3 linked regions of the Prochlorococcus marinus CUG1416 genome follow. Each later gene encodes a partner of the first gene's protein in a complex. Links are inferred from orthologs where the notes say so. Each region holds a gene or a part of one and is shown on either strand. Other genes may lie near its edges.

The links.
Region 2: the proteins of HA146_RS01565 (region 1) and nuoH are in contact, whole or in part, in a crystal structure (PDB 6Y11), measured with the Thermus thermophilus proteins. The link is inferred for Prochlorococcus marinus CUG1416 from one-to-one orthologs. Residues at the interface, in WP_096411117.1 of Thermus thermophilus: Arg16, Glu17, Gly18, Leu24, Leu27, Val28, Trp30, Gly31, Arg32, Asn34, Ser35, Trp37, Thr54, Asp55, Ala56, Asp59, Ala61, Arg62, Phe63, Gly64, Glu66, Val67, Phe68, Arg69, Ala70, Ser71, Arg73, Gln74, Ala75, Asp76; in WP_096411122.1 of Thermus thermophilus: Arg36, Val44, Arg45, Met46, Gly47, Pro48, Asn49, Arg50, Val51, Leu57, Gln58, Ala61, Asp62, Ile64, Lys65, Ile67, Phe68, Lys69, Glu70, Ile72, Val74, Glu223, Ala224, Glu225, His233, Thr234, Glu235, Tyr236, Ser237, Trp241.
Region 3: the proteins of HA146_RS01565 (region 1) and HA146_RS00940 are in contact, whole or in part, in a cryo-EM structure (PDB 6KHJ), measured with the Thermosynechococcus vestitus proteins. The link is inferred for Prochlorococcus marinus CUG1416 from one-to-one orthologs. Residues at the interface, in WP_011056552.1 of Thermosynechococcus vestitus: Leu46, Met47, Tyr48, Thr50, Ala51, Cys52, Phe54, Ile55, Glu56, Ala58, Ala59, Ile61, Gly62, Ser63, Arg64, Phe65, Asn76, Pro78, Thr89, Thr91, Lys93, Met94, Ala97, Leu101, Met123, Phe124, Ser126, Asp127, Ser128, Tyr129; in WP_011057128.1 of Thermosynechococcus vestitus: Pro17, His18, His19, Pro20, Ser21, Met22, Val25, Arg27, Met29, Thr31, Ile38, Asp39, Cys40, Glu41, Pro42, Val43, Ile44, Gly45, Tyr46, Leu47, His48, Arg49, Gly50, Met51, Lys53, Ile54, Asn57, Arg58, Pro65, Tyr66.

What each region holds. Positions count from the first base shown.
Region 1 is NZ_JAAORM010000002.1:61,508-67,138, reverse strand. The notes cover bases 1-2,920. They hold HA146_RS01565 (NADH dehydrogenase subunit K), read left to right. Parts: upstream 1-1,053; coding sequence 1,054-1,788; downstream 1,789-2,920. Other genes in these bases: HA146_RS01555 (gluconeogenesis factor YvcK family protein), read right to left, coding at 2,315-2,920; HA146_RS01560 (NAD(P)H-quinone oxidoreductase subunit J), read left to right, coding at 1,788-2,318; HA146_RS01570 (NAD(P)H-quinone oxidoreductase subunit 3), read left to right, coding at 687-1,049; HA146_RS01575 (rubredoxin), read right to left, coding at 182-610; HA146_RS01580 (photosynthesis system II assembly factor Ycf48), read right to left, coding at 1-172. Outside these bases: more of HA146_RS01555, read right to left, coding at 2,921-3,700; HA146_RS01550 (ABC transporter ATP-binding protein), read left to right, coding at 3,837-4,622; HA146_RS01545 (MlaD family protein), read left to right, coding at 4,628-5,473; bchD (magnesium chelatase ATPase subunit D), read right to left, coding at 5,481-5,631. UniProt on the Escherichia coli protein: NDH-1 shuttles electrons from NADH, via FMN and iron-sulfur (Fe-S) centers, to quinones in the respiratory chain. The immediate electron acceptor for the enzyme in this species is ubiquinone.
Region 2 is NZ_JAAORM010000001.1:159,428-164,972, forward strand. Bases 25-2,858 are described here. They hold nuoH (NADH-quinone oxidoreductase subunit NuoH), read right to left. Parts: upstream 2,084-2,858; coding sequence 965-2,083; downstream 25-964. Other genes in these bases: HA146_RS00870 (NADH-quinone oxidoreductase subunit J), read right to left, coding at 25-255; ndhI (NAD(P)H-quinone oxidoreductase subunit I), read right to left, coding at 269-895; HA146_RS00885 (citrate synthase), read right to left, coding at 2,159-2,858. In the rest of the region: more of HA146_RS00870, read right to left, coding at 1-24; more of HA146_RS00885, read right to left, coding at 2,859-3,304; HA146_RS00890 (hypothetical protein), read right to left, coding at 3,430-4,890; HA146_RS00895 (rhodanese-like domain-containing protein), read left to right, coding at 4,980-5,330; trpB (tryptophan synthase subunit beta), read right to left, coding at 5,331-5,545. UniProt on the Escherichia coli protein: NDH-1 shuttles electrons from NADH, via FMN and iron-sulfur (Fe-S) centers, to quinones in the respiratory chain. The immediate electron acceptor for the enzyme in this species is believed to be ubiquinone.
Region 3 is NZ_JAAORM010000001.1:170,354-176,064, forward strand. What follows is about bases 1-3,000. They hold HA146_RS00940 (NAD(P)H-quinone oxidoreductase subunit H), read left to right. Parts: upstream 1-906; coding sequence 907-2,094; downstream 2,095-3,000. Other genes in these bases: rsmH (16S rRNA (cytosine(1402)-N(4))-methyltransferase RsmH), read right to left, coding at 1-868; HA146_RS00945 (acyl-CoA thioesterase), read left to right, coding at 2,104-2,556; HA146_RS00950 (AMP-binding protein), read right to left, coding at 2,567-3,000. Outside these bases: more of HA146_RS00950, read right to left, coding at 3,001-3,781; HA146_RS00955 (o-succinylbenzoate synthase), read right to left, coding at 3,766-4,731; menA (2-carboxy-1,4-naphthoquinone phytyltransferase), read right to left, coding at 4,728-5,645.

The sequences.
Region 1 (5,631 bases):
TATTATTATCTATAAAGTCAACATCTAGAGCATTTGCCTGATCTTCAAACTGAATTGTTTTCCAAGGGCTGCTATCATTCACTTTCAATCCTGTAGATGAACAACTGCTCAAAACAAAACAAAGAATTACGGCTAAAAGAAGATTAGGAATGCTGGTAATAGTTTTTTTCATTTTTCTATATTAATGCAAAGAGTATAAAGAAAGGAAACATGCAGCTGCAAATGCCAAACCTCCAAAAATTAATATATTTTTCTGGCCAGGAGGTAAGCTATTGAAACCAAAACCATAAGTTAAATTTTCCTCAAAACCGCTAGGTTTAGATTTTGGACCTATATCTTTATAAAAGTTCTTACCAGCCCTGCAAACAGGGCATGCGAATGTATTACCATCCAGCTCTGAAAAAGGTGTATTTTTAGGTATGTCTAATTTTTTATTTCCTTCAGACGGGTCATAAATGTATCCACAACTTCTACATTCGAATCTATTTTGGTCTAAATTAATAGGAGGTAGTTCAAAATTTACTCCTGAAGAATTTTCAGAAAGTTTTTCTTTCTCAAAATTTTCAACTATTTTGTTTTCCTCAGAGGCTGGTTGAATGTTTTCACTCACGGTTTATTATTGTTCTTTAAGAACTTTAAAAGATTTTGCTTAATTAAGCGAATTTTATTCAAAATTAATTTTTAAGATGTTTTTATTAACTGGCTATGAATATTTTTTAGGCTTTCTCTTGATTGCTGCTGCCGTTCCAATATTAGCTCTAGTTACAAACCTCATAGTTGCGCCCAAAGGCAGAACTGGCGAAAGAAAACTAACATATGAATCTGGAATGGAGCCTATTGGAGGAGCATGGATTCAATTTAATATTCGTTATTACATGTTCGCCTTAGTTTTCGTTATATTTGATGTAGAGACAGTATTCCTTTATCCTTGGGCTGTTGCCTTTAATAGATTAGGCTTATTAGCATTTATTGAGGCATTAATTTTCATTGCAATACTAGTTATCGCTCTGGCTTACGCATGGAGAAAAGGAGCTTTAGAATGGAGTTAAAAAATTGAACCCACAATTATCACCAAAAGCAATAAGAGAGATCAGAGAAGGGACTTGCAATCCCCTTGGGGCACCACAGGTTACCACAGATTTAAGCGAAAACATTATACTCACAAGCTTAGATGATCTTCATAATTGGGCTAGATTAAGCAGTCTATGGCCTCTTCTATACGGCACAGCTTGTTGTTTTATTGAATTTGCTGCCCTAATTGGATCTAGATTTGATTTTGATAGATTTGGATTAGTTCCAAGAAGCTCACCAAGGCAAGCAGATTTAATAATAGTTGCAGGGACAGTAACAATGAAGATGGCACCTGCCCTAGTAAGACTTTATGAGCAGATGCCTGAGCCAAAATATGTGATTGCTATGGGCGCTTGTACCATTACAGGAGGAATGTTTAGCGCAGATTCTACTACTGCCGTCAGAGGGGTTGATAAATTGATACCTGTTGATTTATATCTTCCAGGATGTCCTCCAAGGCCAGAAGCAATTTTTGATGCCGTAATAAAATTAAGAAAAAAAGTAGGTAATGAATCAATTTTAGAGAGGACAAAAACAGAGCAAACACACAGATACATAACAACTGATCACGAAATGAACCTTGTTTTCTCTGATAATACTGGTGAATATTTAAACAAAACTTCAATGAATGTTATTCCTACCTCCAACAAAGAAAAAATAACTGAATTACCTGAGATCAACAAAAAAGTTGAAATTGTCAACAGTGATAAAGATTAATGGGAAAAGACAGTATAGACAAATCCTCAGATACTTCAATAGAAAAAGAAGGATTCATAAGTCAAAATTTATCCAAAGATGGAATTCCGAATCAATCATTAAATAATGATCACATAGGAATAGAAAATATTTCTGTGGAACCCAGCAATTTATATGAAGCAGTATTGGCTTTAAGAAATTACGGTTTCAACTATCTTCAATGTCAAGGTGGCTATGATGAGGGACCAGGTAAAAATCTTGTTAGTTTCTATCATTTTATAACTGTAGATGACTTACAAAACATAGAAAAAATTAACGAAGTCAGATTAAAAGTTTTCTTAAAAAGAGATTCTGATTTATCAATACCTAGTTTATATAAAATATTCAAAGGAAGTGATTGGCAAGAAAGAGAAACATATGACATGTATGGAATAAATTTTATTGATCATCCAAATCCTAAAAGACTCTTAATGCCTGAAGACTGGAGAGGATGGCCATTGCGAAAGGACTATATTCAACCAGACTTCTATGAACTTCAAGATGCTTATTAGTTTAATTTTTTTAATTTGCGGTATATAAACATAACTGCTCTTGCAAGTCTTCTTGGATCATGTCTAAGGGTTGGAGTTATTTTTTTTGAATATAATGGTGCTTGCAAAACGTAATAACCCTCAGATAGTAATTTTTCTTTATTACATTGGACAGGTTCTGCTCCTCTACTTTCGTAATAGTCTACTAATGGAGACTTTTCAAATTGAATCTGAGATAAGATTGCGTTAAAAATTCGTGTATTAACTCCAAAATTTGATAGTTGTTTTTCTATTGATTTGATATGTTGATAAACATCAAGTCCGTCGGTTTCTCCAGGTTGAGTCATCAAATTACATATGTAAATTTTGGGAGCATTACTTTGCAATAAAGCATTTACTATTTCTGGTACTAACAAATTTGGCAATAAAGAAGTGTATAAACTGCCTGGGCCAAGTACAATTAAATCAGCATCTTTTATAGATTCAAGAGCACTCGGAAGAGCAGAAGGATTTTCTGGAAGGTAACCAATCCTCGAAATTAATTTTTTAGATTTACTGATCTTGGTTTCTCCAAAAATTTTTTCACCATCCTCTAATTCAGCCCATAACATAACATCAATGCTTGTTGCTGGTAAAACTTGACCTTGTACCGCTAAAACCCTACTAGAAGCCTGTACTGCTTTTTCTAAACTACCTGTAATTGTTGTTAAGGCTGATAAGAATAGATTTCCAAAACTATGTCCCTCTAGTCCACTTCCCTCTGAAAATCTATATTGAAATAATCTAGTTAAAATTGGTTCTTCGTTAGATAAAGCAGCCAAACAATTTCTTATATCTCCTGGAGGTTGCACGCCTAATTGCTTTCTTAGAATTCCACTACTTCCCCCATCATCAGATACAGTTACGATTGCTGTAATGTTACTACTGTAATTTTTTAACCCTTTCAATAAGGTAGATAAGCCTGTGCCTCCGCCTATTGCAACAATATTAGGACCTCTATTTAACTTACTTTTAACTCTTAATGCATCAACTAAAAATGTACTTTTTTCTGGAACAAGTGCTTTTTGAATAGAATTAATACTTCTATTTTGTCCGATCCCAATTAATAAAAGTCCAATAACAAAAATCAATGGTCCCAATAATGAAACAGGCAATATACTAGTTAAACTAGTCATTATCCAAAAAAACACTTCAATAAGCCAATAGAGTGGTCTTAAATTAGTCCAAATTGCTAAGCCTAATAATGAAGTCAAGAATCCAACTGCAGATGTAATCATCCATCTTTTTATTACCAGTCCTGGCAAAAGCCAACTCAAAATTCTTAGAATTTTATTTAATAAGACAAAATTAGACTTTGTAAAATATTTATAATATCTTCTTACTCTTTTTTTACGCTTATTCATTAAAAAACCTCTTAAATTATTTTTCTCAAATTTAAAGACTACATAAATTCATTATAAATCAAATTCATACATCCTTTTTTTATTTCTAAAAATAGGCAATATGTAATAGAAGATGACTTTTTATTTAATATAGGTTTTGAAAAAATCAAAGCATGCAGTTGAAACAAAAAGCCTCTCAATAAGCTGGGGGCACGTTAATGTGCTTAATAAACTCAATTTCGAACTTAATGAAGGAGAGAAATTAGCTATAGTTGGCCCCTCAGGTTCAGGCAAATCAACTATTTTAAAAATATTAGCAGGCCTAATTTTGCCTACCAAAGGAGAATTAAGAATATTTGGTAAAAAACAAACATATTTGAGACTAGACCAAAATAATCCTCCTGATGTAAGACTAGTTTTTCAGAACCCAGCATTATTAGGATCTTTAACTATTGAAGAAAATGTAGGTTTTCTCCTTAAGAGGAATAAAAACCTATCTAAAAAGTTAATCCATGAAATCGTATGTGAATGTTTAGCTGAAGTCGGATTATTTAATGTCGGGAATAAACTTCCAAATGAATTAAGCGGAGGCATGCAAAAAAGAGTTAGTTTTGCTAGAGCTTTAATTACAGATCAAACTCTTAATGCAAATACTAAACCTTTATTACTTTTTGATGAACCGACTGCAGGTCTTGATCCAATTGCCTCATCAAGAATTGAAGATTTAATTAATAAGACAAATGATAAAGCCAACGGATCATCTATTGTAGTTAGCCATGTTCTGAGTACTATAGAAAGGACTTCAGATAAAGTTTTAATGCTTTATGGAGGCAAATTTAGATGGGCAGGTTCTATTGATGAATTCAAAGAAAGTAATGATCCCTATGTGTTTCAATTTAGGTATGGGAAACTTGATGGTCCAATGCAACCCAAAGACATTTAGAAATTATGCGTAGAAGCTTAAGAGATTCAATAGTTGGATTTTCATTATTAGGAGGTATTTTAGTATTCACATTTTTTTCTTTTTGGCTAAGAGGAGTAAAATTATCTTCAAAAAATTGGCACCTCTTTGCTGAATTCAATAACGCAAGCGGTTTATCAAAAAAATCTCCAGTTACTTACAGAGGAATTTTAGTAGGATCAATAGAAGATATTTTATTTACCAATCAATCAATTAAAGCAAAAATAGTTTTAAATAATCCAGAAATTATTCTTCATAGGCCAGCATTTGCCAGAGTAGTAACTAATTCTTTCCTAGGAGGAGATGTGCAAGTCGCTTTAGAAACTAGTGAAAAAGAAATTCCTAAAAACATTGAAAAACCTACATCAGACAAATGCGACACCAAATTAATTATTTGTCAGGGAGATATTATTCCTGGGAAACAATTATCAAGTCTTTCAAATATAACTAATAGAATAAGTCAACTTCTAAAAGAATCCAATCAAGAAAACTTAATTGAGAACATAGTTAAATCAATTGACCAATTTGATAAAACACAAGAAAATCTTGATGAATTAATTTTCTTATCGAAACAAGAAATACAAAGAGTTGAACCTTTAATAAAAGAAATTACAATTGCTGCTGATCATTTGAATAACATTTTGTCTACTATCGATAACAAAGAAACCCTTAATGATATTAAATTGACAATTAATGCTGCAAGATCTATCTCCAGCAAAATAGATGATATGAGTGATGATTTTGAAAAATTAACGAAAGATAAAGAATTTACTAAATCCATAAGAGATTTAACTATTGGACTTTCAAAATTCCTTAACGAAATTTATCCATAAGTAATACTTAGAATTCATTGATAGCATTTAAAGCCATAGCCGCGATTGCTTTATCTGTGGCTTTTGGCAGTTGGACATATTTTCCTTTAGCTGCCTCTGCTAATTCTTTACCAAAGCCGCTTGCAATAAATTTTCTCTCAGTATCAATTACTAAGAGT
Region 2 (5,545 bases), on another replicon or contig:
TTCTTTTTTATTGACTAACATTATTGCAAAAATTATTAATACATTTACTGCACCCACATAAACTAAAACTTGAGCTGCAGCAACAAAACTTGCATTTAAAAGTAGATATAATCCTGCCACACTCATGAATACTCCGCCAAGAAGAAATGCTGAATATACAATACTTTCTAGCAATACAACACCAATTGCTCCAATAAGAATAACTAAAGATAAAACTGTAAAACAAATAATTTGAGTTGTTATTGCAATGGACATAAATTAATAGAAATTAATTGTTTGGATTAGAAATTTTATCTTTATTTTCATTGGTTGTTGGTTTCATCCAATCATAGACTTCTTCAGGTAATTTACCAACTCTGATATCTGAAGCAGGGATTTCATGGGGATCCATTACTCCTTTAGGTAGATAAGCAAGTTCTCTTAGTGGTTTTACTGAAGGATCTGTTGTTACGTTTGTAGGGAGTCTCCCAAGTGCAATATTATCGAAATTTAGATTGTGTCTGTCGAAAGAAGCTAATTCATATTCTTCGGTCATTGATAGACAATTAGTTGGACAAAATTCAACGCAATTTCCGCAAAATATACATACTCCAAAATCTATTGAATAATTTCTAAGTTCCTTTTTTTTGGTTTCTTTATTCATTACCCAGTCAACTACTGGTAGATTTATTGGACATACTCTCACACAAACTTCACAAGCTATACATTTATCGAATTCATAATGTATTCTTCCTCGATATCTTTCAGAGGGTATTAGTTTTTCATATGGATATTGCACAGTAACAGGTCTTCTTCGAAGATGATCAAAAGTTACTGATAAGCCATTGTATAAATATTTGCCAGCACTAAAAGCCTCTTTAATATAGCTATTTACTTGTTGAAGGAAATTTTTCATTTTCGAAGAATTTACTTAGTTAATTCATTTTAGTGGATTAATTTTAAATTTAAGTATATTTACTTGAATTTAGCCACCAAAGAATTGCGGAAAAGCAAGTTTTAATCCTGCAGTTAATAAAAGATTAGCAAGAGAAATTGGAAGAAGAAACTTCCATCCTAGATCTAAAAGTTGATCTATTCTTACTCTAGGGGTTGTCCAACGCAATAATATTGCAACAAATACTAAGAGATATGCTTTCAAAACAGTCATTACAATTCCTATTGATGCAGTGAAAACTTGTATAAAGGGCGCATTAATCGGCAAATTAAGTACCTTAGCTATTAATTCAACTGGAATAGGAAAACCCCATCCTCCCAAATAAAGTATTGATACTAATAATGCTGAAAGAATTAAATTTATGTAGCTACCAAGGTAGAACAATGCGAATTTCATTCCCGCATATTCTGTTTGATATCCTGCAACTAATTCTTCTTCAGCTTCAGGTAAGTCAAATGGAAGTCGTTCACATTCTGCAAGAGCACAAATCCAAAAGATTATAAAGCCAACAGGTTGTCTCCAAATATTCCAACTGAGTATTCCAGCACCACTTTGTTGGTTAACAATGTCAATAGTACTTAGAGAATTTGTCATTAGCACAACAGCCAGTACAGATAAAGCTAAAGGTATTTCGTAACTTATAGATTGCGCAGCTGCTCTTAATCCGCCTAATAATGAATATTTATTATTTGATGCATATCCGCTCATAAGAAGTCCAATCGGCTGGATACTGCTTAAAGCAATCCATAGGAAAATTCCAATACCAACATTACTAATAAGAAGGTTTTGTCCAAAAGGAACAATCAGCCATGAAAGAATCACTGGGACTAGAACTAATATGGGTCCTGCAGTGAAGAGAATTCCATCTGCTTTAGCAGGAATAATATCCTCTTTGACTAGTAACTTAAGACCATCTGCAATTGGTTGGAGTATACCTAGAGCTCCTGCATATTCAGGACCTATTCTTTGTTGAGCAGCAGCGGATATCTTTCTTTCAAGCCAAACAGTTACTAAAACTCCAACAACTGCTGCGACTAAAACCAAAAGCATTGGTAGAGGTAGCCATATTACATGAGCAATCTCACTAGAAATGCCAAAACCTTTTAGGAATTCATTAAAACTATATTCAAGATCTATTCCGTATTCCAAATTTTTGATGTTATTTACTTAATACATTAACTCGTCACAAACAATATGTGTGTTTTTTATGAAAAGCTGCAAATATTATTCTCTATTTTCTAAGCTAATCCAATCCCTTGGAGCTGACCCAGTATAGATTTGCGATGGTCTAAAAATTCTATTTGCTCCAAGTTGCTCTCTCCAATGAGCTAGCCAACCAGCAACTCTGGATATAGCAAAAATTGGAGTAAATAAATCACGAGGAATACCAAGTTTCCTATAAACAAGACCAGAATAAAAGTCTACATTAGGAAAAATACCCTTTGGGCCAAGTCTTGGTATTGCTTCTACCTCTAATGATTTAGCAACGTCATACATTTCATCAGCTCCAAATCTAATAAAAAGCTCTTCTGCCAGTTTTTGAAGAATTATTGCTCTTGGATCTTTGACTTTATATTCCCTATGACCAAAGCCCATTATCTTACTTTTATTTTTTATTGCATTTTCTAAAAAAGAAGCTGCTTTGTCTGGAGTTTTGATTTCTTCCAACATCGCAATTACATCCTCATTCGCCCCTCCATGCAGCGGACCAGCCAAGGTTCCTACTGCAGAGGCGATTACAGCATATGGGTCTGTAAGAGTGCTTGCCGTCACTCTAGCGCTAAATGTACTGGCGTTTAAACTATGTTCGGCATGTAGAATTAAACACCTATCAAAAACTTTTGCAGCTATTGGATCTTGTTCTTTTTCAGTCAGCATGTAAAGAAAATTTGAGGAATATGTTAAATCATCTCGAGGTTGAATAGGGTCCTGTCCTTTTCTAATAAGTTGAAACGCAGCAATCATTGTGGGTATTTTTGCTATCAGTCTTATCACTGCGTTGTATATGTAATTAGGATCATCTATTGCTCTTCGTGAATAGAAAAGTCCCAAAGAAGCCGCACTTGATTGAAGAGCGTCCATAGGATGACCTGTCGCAGGGAAACATTTCATCATATCTCTTACTCTAAAACTTAACCTGCGATGCATTTGAACTTCTTGTTCAAAATCTCTAAGTTGTATAGCTGTAGGCAATTCACCCCAAATCAATAGATAAGCAGTTTCTAAAAAACTGCTTTTTTTGGATAGTTCCTCAATGGAGTAGCCTCTATATAATAATTTGCCTTTATTGCCGTCAATATCACAGATGGATGAATTTGTAACTGGGACACCCTCTAATCCTGGTTTTAAAATTAGTTTGTTGCTATCCAATTTATTTATTCAATATTAAATTACTTATAGATTAAAGATAGTCAAATAATTTTTAATTAACCACAAGTTTATTAACTTCACAAAAATTTAAATTGATTGTGATTGAAGCTTTTTGAATAACTTGATTAAAGTATTTTTAATATTGTTTTTGTATAAAGAATTGGATTTTTTTCAGGAATAGATTGTCTTATGATTTCTAGTGATTCTTCATTTGATATTTTTAAAATATTTCTAATGAGAAAATTAAGATCTTGCAAATCATAAAAATATTCAATTTTATTGGAATTTCTATCATTAACATCAACTTTTGCATAAAGAAAAGCAGATTTATCTTGATTACCTTTTAGGTTAAAAAATTTTTTTGAGATTGTTTCTAGTTTTTTACCATTAATTAAGTAATTACTTATGATTTGTAAACCTCCGGATTCTATTGAATAGATATTTTCATAAGTTACTTGTTTTATTACTTCGTCTTTTTCTTCCAGAATATCTTTGGAATATATCGAGTAAATATCTTTATTTTGTTTCAAAGTATATTTGTTGAAATCTTTTAGTTTTTTCAAAGCTCTGAAATCAAATTGATCTTCAGTATTTTTTTCAAATGTAATAAGCCAATCTTTATTGGAATTGAGAATTAAAATGTTTTGATTTGAATTTTGATTAAACTCATCAAGAAAACTGAGTTCAAAATCATTTAATAAAGGTTTTAGATAATTGTCTATATTTTTTATATCACTAAAAATTGCAACTTCAGGATTATCTTCATTAATATTCTCTTGATTAAATAGCTTATCGTAAGCAAGAATATCAAGATTTTTTTTATTGTTTAGTAAATATGATTTTAAAGTTAAATGTTTATTTTTTAAGTCAAATGTTGTAGCTATAATATCCTCATTATTTTCAGTAAAAATTTCTTTATTAAAAAATATACTTTCCAAAAATTTATTTGTAAATAATATATTTTTTTCGTTTTTTAGTCCATGCAGTTCTCCCTCATATTGAAATTTGTTTTCTTTAAAATCATTACTAGAGTTAATACTATTTTTGATTAATTTTTTATCTGATGAAGCAATTATGTAATTATCTTCTGTCCGATATATAAATTTAAGGAAATTTAATTTATTTTCTCTAAAAATAGGTATTATTTCATAAGTCTGATCAATTTTATTGGAAAGATGTAATATATCATCTAGGTTTTTTTCTGGTTTAATTTTAAATACGATTAAAATATCATCTTTCAGCTTTTGATCATTCTCAAAAGTTGAGATTATAAGTTCATTATTATAGATATCTTCTAATTTATTGTTGCCTAGATCTATACCTAAGTAATCTAAAATAGAATCTTTTATTAAAACAAAGTTATCTTGATTTTTTGGATTTTTATCTTTTTCATTATTATTAATAATATTAAAACTATCTAAATTTGAAATAAATAATAATTTGTTGTTTTCAGGTATGTATTTTAAGATATTTAGCTGCTCAATATTTGTACTTTGCTCCTTATTTTTATTAGCAGAAACTTTTTTAAAACCAAAAAAAAGTAATATAGATAATAATATTATTATTGCTACTACTCTAAGTTTCATTATCAATGTTTATTTTTATTTTTAACAATAAATTTCCTACTGCAACTTAATTTATTAAATTGTAAATAACACATAATTTATCCTATCAATTGGGAAATTATCCAAAATCTATAAATGCCTCTAATCTTAATGATTGGTTTAATTCTGAAAAAGAAGATCCAGTCTTGATTGATGTAAGAGAACATTCAGAGCTTGAAATAGCTCGTTTCTCAAAAGAATTTTTACATATACCAATTAGTAAAGTTACATCTGAATACGTTGAAGAAATATTTGCTGATTTATTAGACAGAGAAATTGTTGTTACCTGTCATGCAGGAATAAGAAGTTATAACTTTTGTCAATGGTGCTTAGATAATAATATTGTGAGCGAAATATGGAATTTGGAGGAGGGTATTGATGGATGGAGTAGATATATTGACCAATCAATTCCAAGGTATTGATTAAATATCTAATGAAGATGCAACAGTGTTAACATCTTTGTCGCCTCTCCCAGAGCAATTGATAACTATATGAGTATCTTTTTCAAGAGTAGGGCATAATTTATCTAACCAAGCAAAGGCATGGGAAGTTTCGAGTGCAGGTATAATTCCTTCTAGTTCACTAACAAGTCTCAAAGCATCTAAAGCTTCTTGATCTGTAACTGATCCATATTCTG
Region 3 (5,711 bases), on another replicon or contig:
TAGCTCTTTTATTGACTTCGACTTCTTGTTCGGAAGGAGTTATTGGCTTTTTTGTCAGGTTTCTTAGTCTTTGATCATTCTTAAAAGCATTTTTAACTAATCTATCCTCCAAGGAATGAAAACTAATAATAGAAATAATTCCACCTGGAAGTAGCCAACCAGGGACAACTTGCAAAAATTTTTCTAATACTTCAATTTCTTTATTAACGGCAATTCTTAGTGCTTGGAATGTTCTAGTTGCTGGGTGTATTTTTTTATATCTTTGTTTTGGTGGGAAGCATCCTGCAATAGAATAAGCCAAATCTTTTGTACCAGAATATTTCCCGTTTACCTTTAAATCCATTTTTATTTTTCTAGCAATCTTTCGTGATAATCTCTCATCTCCATATTTATAAATTAGATTAGCTAGATCTTTTTCATTTAAAGTCTCAATTAATTTTTCTGCATTAACCTCAAGCAAAGGATTCATGCGCATATCAAGGGGACCATCTTTTTGAAAACTAAATCCTCTGTTTGGGGTATCAATTTGGTTACTATTTACTCCAAGATCTGCAATCACAAAAGAAACTTTTGCATTTGGTTCAAAATCCGCAAAATTTGCAGCCCTTATATCAATCCTATTTTTAAATTCATCAAGTTTTTTTGATGCTGATTTTCTTGCGAATGGATCTTGATCAAGTCCAATTATATTTAAATCCGAATATTTTCTCAATAAATGATAAGAGTGCCCGCCTCCGCCTAAAGTTGCGTCTATTCCTTTAAGTTGGGTTGTATTTATTAATGGGTAATGCTCTAATGATGCCATAATCTCATCTGTCATAACTGATTTATGATTGAAAAAAGATGAATCAGATAGGTCAGTTTGCATAACTTTCGACTAAGATTTATTTAGAAGTTAAATTTCGAATGGCTCAGCTAGAGACAAGAACCGAACCAATGGTGGTTAATTTTGGCCCTCACCATCCATCAATGCATGGGGTTTTAAGGTTAGTTGTAACTCTTGATGGTGAGAATGTCATTGATTGTGAGCCGGTAATTGGATATTTGCATAGAGGAATGGAAAAGATAGCTGAAAATAGAACAAATGTTATGTATGTCCCTTATGTAAGCAGAATGGATTATGCAGCAGGAATGTTTTATGAAGCTATTGTAGTAAATGCTCCTGAAAGATTAGCTAATATTCCAGTTCCTAAAAGAGCTAGTTACATCAGAGTTCTTATGTTGGAACTTAATCGTATTGCTAATCATCTTTTATGGCTTGGTCCCTTTTTAGCAGACGTAGGAGCTCAAACTCCATTTTTCTATATCTTTCGAGAAAGAGAAATGATTTATGATCTATGGGAAGCTGCCACTGGACAAAGGCTAATAAATAATAATTTCTTTAGGATAGGTGGTGTCGCATGTGATCTTCCATACGGATGGTTAGAAAAATGTATGGACTTTTGCGATTGGTTCGGTCCTAAAATAGATGAATACGAAAAATTAATCACAAATAATCCGATTTTTAGAAAAAGAATTGAAGGTCTTGGAACAATACAAAGAGATCAGGCAATTAATTGGTCTTTATCTGGGCCAATGCTTAGAGCATCTGGTGTTTCCTGGGATTTAAGGAAAGTGGATAGTTATGAATGTTATGACGATTTTGATTGGCAGATCGCTTCAGAAAAAGAAGGAGATTGTTATGCGAGATATCGAGTAAGAGTTGAAGAGATGAGACAATCACTGAGCATTATTCGCCAAGCCTGCAAAATGATTCCAGGAGGTCCAACAGAAAATTTAGAAGCTCAAAGAATGGCGACTGAAGATAAGAAGAGTGAAATATTTGGTATTGACTATCAATATGTAGCTAAGAAGGTTGCTCCAACTTTTAAAATTCCTAATGGAGAATTGTATACAAGATTAGAGTCCGGAAAAGGAGAAATAGGTGTATTTATTCAAGGTAATAATGAAGTTACCCCATGGAGATTTAAAATCAGAGCAGCTGATTTAAACAATCTGCAAATATTGCCTCATATTCTTAAAGGTGCCAAAATCGCTGATATTATGGCAATCCTTGGTTCAATAGATGTCATTATGGGCTCCGTTGATAGATAAGTTCTTTAAATGAAACCCTCTGATTGGTTAATACTGCAGAAAAAAGTACGATTTGGTGACTGTGATTCTGCAGGTGTAATTCATTTTCATAACTTATTAAAATGGTCACACGAAGCTTGGGAAGAAAGTATTGAAATTTATGGGATTCCTTATCAAGATATTTTTCCAGATTTTTCTTTACGTAAAAATCAGATTATTTTTCCCATAGTAAATTGCGAAGCGAACTTCCGTGCTCCTATTAAAATTGGAGATTTCTTAAAAGTAAAAATTTCCCCTCATAAAATTAATACTCATTTGTTCCAAGTAAATAGCCTTTTTATAAAAAATGGAAATAAAGTAGCAGAAGGAAAAATAATACATTGTTCTTTAGATGTTGATTCAAGAAATAAAATAGAACTTCCCGATCATCTAGAAAGATGGATAGAGGCTTCAAATGTAAGTACAAATTTAAAAGAGTGCTAATTATTATTTATTATTTTTGAAATTTATAATTTATTTCTTCTGTACTTGTATTTTTGTTTTTAATAATCCATTTCTCGGGTTTTTCATGTTTAGGCCAACTTTGAGAAAAGTTTTTTAATAAATTTAATGAATTTTCAATATTTTTATGATTTGTAAGTTTTTTAAATTCAATAATTATTTTAATTTTATTTCCCCATAATTTGTCGGGCACTTTTGAAATATTGAATTTATTAATTGGGATATTTTCTTTCATAATGAAATTATTTAATCGAGATTCAATTACTTCTGGAAAAACGAGTTCTCCGCCTGAATTAAAAGCGTTATCAATTCTTCCGATAAACTTTAAATATAAAGAATTATTGATTTGATTGATTTCACCTAAATCACCTGTTTGCAACCAACCATTTTTATTTTTGAAATCTTCAGTTTTTGAAGAGTCTATTATTTCGATTCCAATTCTAGCTGATTTTATCTCGATTAATCCTCGTTCGTTAATTCTTATTTTTGTATCAGGTAGTATTTCTCCAACGTTTTCATAACCCATTAAGAATTCTTTTGGTTTTAAACTCGTAACCATTGCTGCTGTTTCAGTTGAGCCGTAACAAGGTGCTAATTTTATTTGTTCTTGTATACATTTTTCTGCAGTTTCGCGGGTAATTGAAGCTCCACCTACCCAAATTAAATCAAAAATTTTTAGCCAATTAATACCCTCTTTTTCAGCTAAAAGTCTTATTAATTGGGTAGGTACTAATGAAGTAATCAAGTGTTTTTTGTTTTTTTTAGATTTAATTGTAAAAAGTAAAAGTTCTCGAGTTTTTTTTATTAAATTTGGAGCAATATTAATACAATCACATCCCCAAGTTTGGCTTCTAAAAATTGGCATTAAGCCACTTATATGGTTGAGGGGTAAAGTGTTAAAAATTATACAGTTGTGTAATTCAAATCCTTGATCTTTTAGCCATTGTCCTGAAGTAGCGGCAGATAATTTCAGATTATTTAAATTGTGAATACATTTTCTAGGTTTACCACTGCTACCACTGCTGTTTAAGATAATCGCTGGTCCATTTTTATGTATCGAATCAAGTACCTCTTCGTTTTTATGAAATTTGTTTTTTATATAAATTATTTTGTTTTCTCTAATTTTCTGAATAATTTTCTCCATAGATTGAATTTCATTATTTTCAACTTCAATAATATGAATTTTACTTTTCATAGTTGATCCCATATCTTTTTTGCTTCATCTGAAAATAGGAAAGAGTTAGGGAACTTTTTCATTGCTAAACCAGGAACTTTTGGTGTTGGTCCTTGTAACTGTAGCGATGATAAATGATAAAGCCATCTCCTTCCTATTCCAGTTTCAAATGAAGTACTTATAGATATTAAAGCTTTTTTATTTTCTAAGTCTCTTAAAAGCTTATCTGGATTCTTTTCTTGAGAAGGTCTTCGAATTTGCCAACCCTTCCACTCATCAATCAAAGTTGGAAATTTTAAAAGTGATTCGTCTAAAGCTATTGGAATTTTTTTGTTGAGTTCTTTAAGTCCATCAATATCATCAACAGAAAGAGGTTGTTCCAACCAATCTATATTTTTGTTATCTTTCAAAATATCAGCCCATCTGTTAGCCATTTTCCTTCCCCAAGAACCATTAGCATCTATCCTCAACTTAATATTATTATCTATTTGGCTTAAAATTTCTGCTAAAATTGCTTCTTCCTCATTATTATTTTTTAAAGCTACTTTCCATTTTATGGTTATTGATTTGCCAATATTAGATTGACTTTTTTTAATTTTATTTAAATCTGATATTACATTATTAGTATCTAAAAGTATGGCTGTTTTATCAATTTCATCAAAAAAATAGTTTTCTTTAAAAATTATTTTCCCATTTATTTCTGCTAAAGCTGAATTTATTGCAGACTGAATGCATGGGTGAAAAATATTTATTTGTTCAGATAAATTTAGTACTTCTAAATTATCAGGAATCATATTTAATTGTTCTTCACATTTTTTTAAGTCTTCTTTTAGTAGAGGTGAAACCTCTCCAAATCCAATTTTTTTATCTTTATTTTTTAATTTAATTATCCAACCCGATTTTGTAAGGTAAGTGGTTTTAGAATTTTCTACTTTTGTGGAAAACTTAAAGCAATAAGATTTTTTTTTAAATATTAAGTTCATTTATTAATCAAGTAATTAAAAATTAATCCTGTGATTAAGCCAACTCCATTAAGAGTTTGAAATTTTATTGCGATGAATTTGCAATTTTTTATTGCTGCAGGTTTGTTATATGAAGAGTGTAATAAATTTATTAGTCTTATTGCTTGAGGAAAACTAATCAAATAAAGGATACAAAAAACTGGAATAAATCCATTAACTATAGTGAAAAGTTGAAAAATATATATTGTGAAAATTATCCAAGGCACAAATTGAGAACCTTTTTTAGCTCCTAAGCGAACTAAAGGTGAATTTTTACCATGCTTTTTATCTTCAATAATTTGATGAAAATGAGAACAAAATAATACTAGAGTTGTTGCTAAGGAAGGCCCTGAACCAAGTAATAAAGAAACTTTCCAAGGAATATCTTCGAAATAAATATTAGACGGATTTAACGCAATTAAGATTGCAGAGTAAGCAAAAGGTCCAAATGCAAGCCAGCATAATGGTTCTCCTAAACCTTGATAGCCAAATCTAAAAGGAGGTCCCTGATATAAATATCCTAAGAAGCAGCAAGCTGCTACCAAAATCAAAATATTTATGCTTGTTGATGCTGAAATAATTGAAATTATTAATAAACCAAGAACTAAAGATGTATATGCAATAAATGAAATTATTTTTTTATTTTTTATAAGATTTACAATAGAATGGAATTTAAATTCATCGATTCCTGTTTCTGCGTCGAATAAATCATTAGTTAGATTTTCCCAAAGTAATATCAATATTGCAGCTAACGTAAATGCGATTAAATTATATATTTTTAATTTTTCATATAGATTTAGTAAATAAGCCCCTGTAATAAATACCGGAAGTATTGCAACAGAATAAAGAGGCCATTTTATTGCTTGTTTCCATAATTTTTTTTTATTTTCATCCATTTTTAATTAACACATAAAATTCCATGATTATTAAATGTAGTTTATAAATTGAGTTACATTTTTTAC